Regions from separate parts of the Polycladomyces zharkentensis genome, predicted to be linked through region 3. Evidence: predicted binding sites of a transcription regulator. Region 3 holds the regulator's gene; each other region holds the start of a gene.
What was found. The regulator Rex, encoded in region 3, represses fermentation and respiration genes when NADH is low (regulators of the CRP and FNR family bind a similar motif). The targets are predictions, from matches to a motif close to TTGTGAAATATTTCACAA.
Positions count from the first base shown of each region.

Region 1: JQC72_RS05035 (hemerythrin domain-containing protein) is a predicted target of Rex. The motif match lies at 1,204-1,221, and genes of this name have one in related genera.
Region 2: JQC72_RS05075 (ubiquinol oxidase subunit II) is a predicted target of Rex. The motif match lies at 771-788, and genes of this name have one in related genera.
Region 4: qoxA (cytochrome aa3 quinol oxidase subunit II) is a predicted target of Rex. The motif match lies at 846-863, and genes of this name have one in related genera.

Region 1 covers NZ_JAFHAP010000005.1:109,733-111,940, forward strand. Annotated here, with positions in the region: gene hcp (hydroxylamine reductase) at 1-620, shown strand, start outside; gene JQC72_RS05035 (hemerythrin domain-containing protein) at 1,294-1,836, shown strand; gene JQC72_RS16430 (cbb3-type cytochrome c oxidase subunit I) at 2,133-2,208, opposite strand, start outside.
Region 2 covers NZ_JAFHAP010000005.1:119,923-122,130, forward strand. Annotated here, with positions in the region: gene JQC72_RS05070 (aldo/keto reductase) at 1-445, shown strand, start outside; gene JQC72_RS05075 (ubiquinol oxidase subunit II) at 854-1,729, shown strand; gene qoxB (cytochrome aa3 quinol oxidase subunit I) at 1,767-2,208, shown strand, end outside.
Region 3 covers NZ_JAFHAP010000009.1:164,392-166,599, reverse strand. Annotated here, with positions in the region: gene tatC (twin-arginine translocase subunit TatC) at 1-619, opposite strand, end outside; gene JQC72_RS11190 (redox-sensing transcriptional repressor Rex) at 677-1,345, opposite strand; gene JQC72_RS11185 (molybdopterin-binding protein) at 1,464-2,208, opposite strand, start outside.
Region 4 covers NZ_JAFHAP010000010.1:46,161-48,368, forward strand. Annotated here, with positions in the region: gene qoxA (cytochrome aa3 quinol oxidase subunit II) at 1-813, opposite strand, end outside; gene JQC72_RS11520 (hypothetical protein) at 1,085-1,366, opposite strand; gene JQC72_RS11525 (polysaccharide deacetylase family protein) at 1,552-2,208, opposite strand, start outside.

The sequences.
Region 1 (2,208 bases), on a different contig from region 3:
GTGCTTTAGAGCTTCCGGAAGTGAATATAGAGTCTGATCAAGAACTCGTTACAGGCTTCCACCATGAGACCGTGCTAGGAATGGCACCGGAAGTGATCCAGGCTGTGAAAAATGGAAAAATTAAGCGCTTCTTTGTCATTGCAGGTTGTGACGCTCCGGGGAAAGGTGGTGAATATTATCGGAAATTAGCCACATCCTTGCCACCAGAAACGGTTATTCTAACCACTTCTTGCGGCAAGTTCCGCTTTAACGATGTAGATTACGGAGTAGTACCAGGTACGGATATTCCACGCTATATTGATTTGGGGCAATGCAATAATTCGATTTCCACTGTGAAGATTGCGGCTGCACTAGCTGAAGCATTTGGATGTGAGGTAAACGAACTGCCAGTCAGTATCGTGTTATCTTGGTTTGAGCAAAAAGCGGTTGCCATCCTATTGGGGTTGTTCAGCCTGGGTATTCAAGATATCCGTATTGGACCAAAAGCTCCTGAGTTTATTTCACCAGGTGTGTTGCAAGTATTGCAAGAGAGATTCGGCTTAAAATTGATTGGTGATGTACAAACAGATATGCAAGCCATGTTAACGGAGAGCTCAGCACATCTGACCATCTCATCTTAAAAGGGAGCGCTACAGGATTTGGCCGTTTATAAAGAGCGAGCGGGAAAACCCAGCCCTTTAGGGTTGGGATGAAAGCGAGCGTCGGACGCGGGAGGGCCTCAGCTCTCGCAAGTCCGACAGAATTTTAGCACAATCGAGCCTAGAAGTACGAAAACACTTAAAATACTATGCGAGCGCAAACTCAATAAACTAACATTACCCAGGCTTGGACGAAGCCATCGTGGATGGATGTGGGTTGCCACGCCAGATGAAGCGAGAAGGCCTCTGGTGCTTTAGCCGTGCGGAGCAAGTCACGTTTGGTTTCATACAGAAGGATGTGGCCGAGAAGGCCAAGGGCTCTTGACAATGTTGGATCTCACTTGGTGCAAGTGGGATCTTATATTTTTACATCAGTATCCTCACAAATGTAGGCCATCGTGTGATGGGAAACACAGTGGACACCTTGGAAGGCAGAGTGTATGGGGAAAAGGGAGACCTAGGACGAAACAGGCGGTTCATCATGAACAGGGAGAATAGGCATTGCTGACAGTGCCTTGTTTGCTTGGTACTGGGTTGATCCATTCTTAAACCTGATTCATCCCTGTTGTGATGTTTGTCATAATACGAAAACACAAATTCAGTTACCATAACATCAAGCTACAGCATCAAACGAAACGGACCAGGAGGAAAGAACATGAATGATATGCCTTTTCATTGCGGCCAGAGGGTCGGAGAGGACATTCCTTTGTGTCCTGCTCTGACCCGACTGAAGCAAGAACATATTCCGTTAAGGGAACAAATGGAGCAATTGTATCAATCGGCAGAAGGAGTCGGAGACGATACTCACATTGCAGACTGGCAAGGTGCATTGCATGAATTGAGGGAGAAAGCCGTTCGTTTTGAGCGGGAATTGCACGCTCATTCTGAACGGGAAGAAAAGTATTTATTTCCGATGATGGCTTCATACATCGGCAGGGAATCAGGACCACTGATGGTAATGGAATATGAGCATCAAAAAGGAAAGGAATATCTGCAAACCTTTATCGCAAAGATTGATCAGGCGACCGCGCCCGTTGATACAGAAAAGGCAAAGAAAATCGGCTTATTTATGATTCAAGCCTACAATATCTTGTCACAGCACTTTATGAAAGAAGAAAATGTTTTGTTCCCCATGGCAGAACAGTTGCTTTCGTCTGAAGAAAAAGATCTTCTGGCGAAAAAAATGCAAACCGTATAGTCTTTGAAGAATTTTATGGTCTGTTTTCCTGCCATGATTGCCACCGAAACAGAGTGAAGAATCCATGAAGAACCAAGCCAAAAAAAACAAAAGGTGGTTTCTCCTTGAAGCAGCGAAGAAACCACTTATTTTTTTTGAAATACTGCACTTAGATAACGCTTAAATAGACATGCAAACAGGCTCAGATGAGGTGTCCATACCCCCCTTGTCCACGCACGGACATTGGACATGATGGTGATGAAGCTTTTCTAACCGAGCCCAATCCAACATTTTGCGTGTATACATTGATACAATGCTTATTTTGCATGTGTCTCGCCTTTCCCGGCGTAAGGCAGTCGTTCACCGGTGAGCGACCAGCCGGTTTTTGGACCG
Region 2 (2,208 bases), on a different contig from region 3:
TGCCCGAGAACTGATCCGGGAGGCCGAAAAGCTGGGCAAATCCCTGATTTCCCGTGTCCCGCACGCATCAGGTCTTCTCGACGGCACCTATGATCCGGACAAGCATTTCGACAAACGGGACCACCGATCCCACCGGCCGATCGAGTGGATGAAAGAAGGTGTGAAAGCGGTTCAGCGGTTGAGATTTCTGTACGAAGGAACGGACCGGACCATTGGTCAGGCAGCCATTCTCTTCTCTTTGGCGAGCCCCGCGATCAAATCGGTTTTGCCCAATATCACCAGTGAATCGAACTTGCGCGAATTTGCCGAGGCGCCGGAGAAAACGCCGCTGACAGAAGAGGAACTGAAGATGATCGAAACGTTGTGGGAAACTGGCATGAAAGAGCAATTGAAACAGCCGTTCTCCAACAGCAAAATCAAGCCGACACCCGTGGCGACCCGTTAATCACTGCACCAAGAATCCGGTAAACTCGGGCGGGGATCTGTCCCCGCCTGGATTCATCCCACTGTCGGCATATCAATTTTCGTTTTTTGCTGCGACGAGAGTCTGTTGAATGACATTCCTTTGAGCTGTTAAGTGACAAAACTGTAACCGCAATGTCGATATTCTGTGAACACCTCTTTTTTTGTGATATCCATCACAATTACTTCGCCCGATACCACTTACACTCATTTACACAGACAAAAAATCAGTTTGGTTATAGGAGATGGTTTTTGATTAGTTAAATGACAAAGCGATAACGAAACGCCGATATTCTGCGAATCACATTTTGTGAAATCCATCACATTCACTTCTTATGATACCGCTTACATCATTCCACAGATTCAATCTGACTACGGGAGTGTGAAACCTGTGAAGAAAACAGGGATATCAAGTCGGCTCAAACACGTTTTTTTCAGCTCCGTTCTGTTATTTCTGTTACCTGGATGCAGTGATCGATTTGTCCTGTTTGATCCTGCCGGTCCTGTAGCGCATACAGAATATCGGTTCATTGTGCTTTCAGCGATTTTGGTCTCGCTGGTAGTCATTCCCGTCCTTGGTCTCCTGATCTACATTGTGATCCGTTACCGGGATCGCCCTGGAAATCAGGCCCCTTACCAACCCAACTGGACGGACAGCAAAATTTTGGAAGTCATATGGTGGGGCATTCCCATACTGATCGTCGCTATTCTTGGCGTATTTACCGTTCGGGACACATACGCACTGACCCGGCCACCGACAAATCAGAAGCCCATCACCATACAAGTGGTTTCGTTGGATTGGAAGTGGATGTTTCTTTATCCTGATTCAAAGATCGCCACTGTCAACTACTGTGAAATTCCCACAGGAGTACCGGTGCAATTCGTGTTGACTGCAGACGCACCCATGAACTCATTCTGGGTTCCACAGTTGGGTGGACAGATGTACACCATGCCGGGAATGGAGATGTATCTTTGGTTGCAGGCAGACCGTCCGGGCGTATACGACGGTAAAGGAGCCAACTTTACCGGAAAAGGATTTGCACACATGAACTTTCAAGTGGTTGCCAAACCGAAGTCTGAATTTGAGTCGTGGGTAAAAAAGGTCAAAGCATCAGCACCTGCTTTAACGAATGAAAAATACAATCAGCTCGTCAAGCCAAGTATTGTCAACCGACAATCTTATTCCTCTTACCCAACCTCGCTATATCAAAATATCGTCGATAAAAACGGAGGAAAGTATTGGCACACAAATCATGAGCACCATTAAATCCTCTGGAAAGTGATGAGAAAGGTGGAAGTGGAGGATGTTCAATCAACTTGTTGGGTACTTGCGAGAAGCTGACCCCTTGATCCAGATGTCAGCAGTTGCGATTGTTTTCACTCTGATCGGCATCGTGGCCGCGCTGACGTACTACAGGAAATGGGGATGGCTGTGGCGCGAATGGATCACGACAGTTGATCATAAAAAGATCGGGATCATGTATCTGATTTGCGCCCTGTTGATGTTGTTTCGTGGCGGTGTGGACGCTCTGCTGATGCGGACCCAGCTCGCTTTTCCAGGCATGAATTTTTTGGACGCACAACACTACAATGAAATCTTTACCACACACGGAACCATCATGATATTGTTCGTGGCGATGCCCTTGCTTTTTGCCATGATGAATATCGTGGTACCGTTGCAAATCGGCGCGCGTGACGTAGCCTTTCCCTTCCTGAACGCCGTAAGTTTCTGGTTGTTTTTCTTTG
Region 3 (2,208 bases):
CGGGCGGCGAAATCAAAGTTGAGAACACCACCAGCGCCAAATAGGCAAACCGGCGGAATTTCTTCAATAATGCCGGTGTGATGACAGAGAGCCGCGTCAAAAACATGACCAAAATCGGCAGCTCAAACAAAAACGCGATCGGGAAGACGATGTTGAACATAAATCGGAAATAATCATACAACCCGTATGTCTCCTGGGCCCCCAACTCCTGCGTCAAATTGGCCGAGAACCCGATCACATAAGGAAAAATCACCTTGTAGGCGAAAAGCAAACCGCCAAAAAACAAAAGGATCGCGAGTGGAATGTAGCTGAGCGTCACTTGGCGTTCGCGCGGACGCAAACCGGGTTCGACAAATCTCCAAATGTGATATAGTGCAACGGGCAACGTAAAGATCACCGCGATGAGAAACGCCGATCCCATGTAGATGCGAAACGCCTCACCAGGTGAAAAGATATGAAACGAAATGTTGGCCGGAACGTCCTTTTTCACCCAATCGATAATCGGCCCCGCGTATAGAAACCCCACAACCAAAAAGATAAAAAAGAACACCAACACCCATATGATCCGTTTGCGCAATTCGGCCAGGTGCTCCGTCAACGGCTGAGTCTGATCATCCATCGTTGGTCAAACCTTCCCTTGTCGTATTCAACCGTTTGTCCACGATGTGATCCCCCATCACAGGTGGTCTGCGGATGAGGGTTCGCGATCTTCTTCGGGCGGAAACTTTTTCAGGAAATAGATCAGCGTCTGCAATTCCGTCGTCAAATCGATGTGGTGGATCCGTACATTGGGTGGTGCCGTCAGCCGGGCAGGCGTAAAGTTCAAGATCCCCCGAATGCCCGCGGCCACGATGCGGTCCGTGACTTGCTGGGCGGCATTGGCCGGTACCGTCAGGATCGCCACCTCGACGTTGTGCAGTTCCTTCACTTCCGAAAAACGATTGATCGAAAAAATCGGGATGCCGTCAATCTCCTTACCCACTTTGTTGGAATCGATATCGAATCCCGCCACGATCTTGGTATTGTGACTGCGGTAGAAATTGTACCGCAACAACGCCGTGCCCAGATGACCGACACCGACCAAGACCACGTTGGTCACTTCGTCCTGCTTGAGGAAATCCCGCAAAAACTGAAGCAGATAATTGACGTTGTACCCGTATCCCTTCTTTCCCAACTCTCCCAAATAAGAAAAATCACGTCGAATGGTTGCCGGGTCGATCTGCAAGGCTTCGCTCAGCTGGGCAGAAGACACACGTTGCTTCCCGATGGCATGCAACTTCTCCAAATATCGGTAATACAGGGGTAACCGTTTCGCGGTTACTTGGGGAATCTTCTGATCAGCCATTTTCGCCTCCATACCCGAACGGTCCGTTGAGACCGTGTATTCTCCATTAACCGGATCGTGCAATTTTCACAAAGTGTTGCTATCAACATCATACAACGGAGCCATTCCGCCTGCAAGATCAACACGCATGCAGGCCACCGTGCCCCAATGTGATAATATCCTCCCGCGTGATTTTCTCACCTGCCAGGATACGAGGCAAAAAGACGTCAAACGAAGTAAACGGATCGTGCAACACACATCCGGGAAGCCCCATCAACGGAATCCCACGATAGTAGGCGATCAACAACATCGAGCCGGGCAACATCGGGCTGCCGTAACTGACAATGTCGGCTCCCAGTTCGGCGATGGCACCCGGTGTGCGATCATCCGGGTCGACCGACATACCGCCGGTGACGAGAATCAAGTCTGCGCCCTGATCGGCAAACGCCCGGATTTGTTGGGCGATCATCTCCTTGTCGTCATCGGCAAACGTTTGCCCGATCACTTTGGAACCGTACCGTTCCACTTTGTCCCGTACGACCGGACCGAAGCGATCCTGAATCCGACCGTGGTACACCTCGCTTCCGGTCGTCACAACACCGACCCGGTGCGGACGGAAGGGCAACACCTCCAGCACGGGATGTTCCTGCCGACCGGCAATCGTCTCCACTTGCTTGATGCGGCTTTCCGGTACCACCAACGGGATCACGCGGGCGGCTGCCACCCGTTGACCCGCCCGGACCGGCGTGTGCGTTTTCAACGTGGACAGAACCACGTGTTCCACACGGTTGATCGCCGTCAACGTCGGGACATCCACCCGGAGCAAACCGTCAATCCGCGACACGATGTCCACTTTCCCCTCTTTCGGAGGGGTCAGCTCCAAC
Region 4 (2,208 bases), on a different contig from region 3:
TTTAGGATAGGAAGAGAAGGTCATTTTCTTCGCCAAACCGCGCTCCAACAACTGAAGATACTGCGCTTCCGTCTGTTTCGGCGCAGTTTTCTTCACCTGCTGAACCCATTTGTCATAATCCGCAGGCGACTTGGCGATCACGTCAAAGGTCATATGGGTAAAATACTTACCGGAGAAGTTGGCGCTTCTCCCTTGATATACACCGGGTTGATCCGCCTGCAACCACAGATTCATCACCATGCCGGGCATGGTATACTCCTGTCCGCCCAGTGAAGGAACCCAAAACGAGTTCATCGGTCCCACCGCGTCCATCTCGAACCGAACCGGTGTATCGGCGGGAATCGTCACGTAGTTGACGGTTTCGATCCCTTCTTTGGGATAGCGGAAAATCCATTTCCAATCCGCCGACGTCACCTTGATCGTCATCGGCGGTCTGTCACTGGAAGGCTGTTTTTCCAAGCCGTATGTCGCCTTCACCGTAGGAATTGCCAATGCGATGACGACTGCGACGGGAATCAACGTCCAGATCGTCTCGAGAAGTTTGCTGCCCTCCTGATCCGGCGGTTCGTAGCCTTTGTTTTCCGGTTTGGCCCGGTATTTGATGATCACGTACGCAAAAATCCCAAACACCGCCAAAACGATGATCAACATTAATCCGAACGACCAGACGATGAGATCATATTGTTGTTTCGCGACAGGGCCTTTCGGATCCAGTACCACATATTGTTCACGACTGCAGCCCGCCAGCAGCAACACCGCCGACAAGCCGACCAGTGTCAGCCATTGACGTAGACGTTTGCGAAATGGCTCCATCGTCGTTATCCCCTTTCCCGCATTGACGAAAATTGTTCAAAATTTCACATAAGTATATCATATGATTTCGCCAATGCTTCTTCTCTTTCGGTTGGCTTCCGGTAAATACCGGCAGTTTCAGGATGTTTCAGGATTTATTAGGGCCTTGTAAAGGATTTTGATTCCATCCCATCATATCAAATCCTTTCCTGTGCAGTCCCCGCTTTCAGCTCGATTTCAAACGAAATTCAACAAGATGAAACAAATCAGCCACCATTTGTCGATAAAAACGTCACATATATGGAATAAATTGCTTTTTTTCATCAAAAATCCCTGTTGAAATGGATGAACAGGAATCGTTTTGATTGATAAAGAGCGGTGGGAAAACCCAACCCTTCAGGGTTGGGATAAAAGCGAGCGTCGGACGCGGGAGGGCCTTGTCCCTCTCGCAAGTCCGCCGGAATATGGTTACGATGAAGTCGAGAAGTGCGAGAAAATCACCCGGGCCTGTGAAGCCATCGTGGATGGATGTGGGTTGCCACGCCGGATGAAGCGAAAAGCCCAAGGAGAACAAAGGGGATGCCTCCGGTGCTTAGTCGAGTGGGGCAAGTCACCGGAATTGGATACAAAAAAAGTCGATCCCGCAGCGGATCGACTTGGAAAACTTAAATGTTGCAAACGATTGGCTCTACACTGATAGCGGAAAAGCAAGGAAGGAGAAGAGGTGAAACCCCATGCAGTTGCATGGGGTGTTTGTGTTCATTTGTGTGGGATGCCCATATAAGCCGGTTTGTCCAGCAACTCGGGGATCGTGACGATTTCGTAGCCGTGCGATTTGAGGTATTTTATGATACGCGGCAACGCTTTGATCGTGTTGTCCAAATGTCCGGGTGCCCCCGCCGAGTGTTGCAGGATGATGCCGCCCGGTCCCGTCTGGTGCTGGACATAACGCATGATTTTGGCGACCGGCGTACCCGCCCAGTCGCGGGTATCCACACTCCAGTTGACGATGGTGTATCCCATCTGATGAAACCGCTGTTTGAGCTGATCATTCAGCTTTCCGTACGGTGGACGGAACAACCGCATACGCATGCCTGTCAATTTAAAAATGACCGTATTGGTCCGTTCGATCTGCGCAACCGCCTGACTTTGCGTCAAACGGGTCAAATCGGGATGATTCCAAGAATGGTTGCCCAGCACATGTCCTTCCTGAAGAATCCGCCGGATCATCTCCGGATGTGCTTGGGCATTTTTTCCCGTGACAAAAAAGGTGGCGTGAACGCCTTCTTTTTTCAGGATATTCAACACCTGATTCGTGTAGTATGTATCCGGTCCGTCATCGAAGGTGAGCGCCACGACTTTTTTTCCGCCCGATCCCTTGAAAAAGATCAACGGCTCGGACGCGGCGGACGGTTT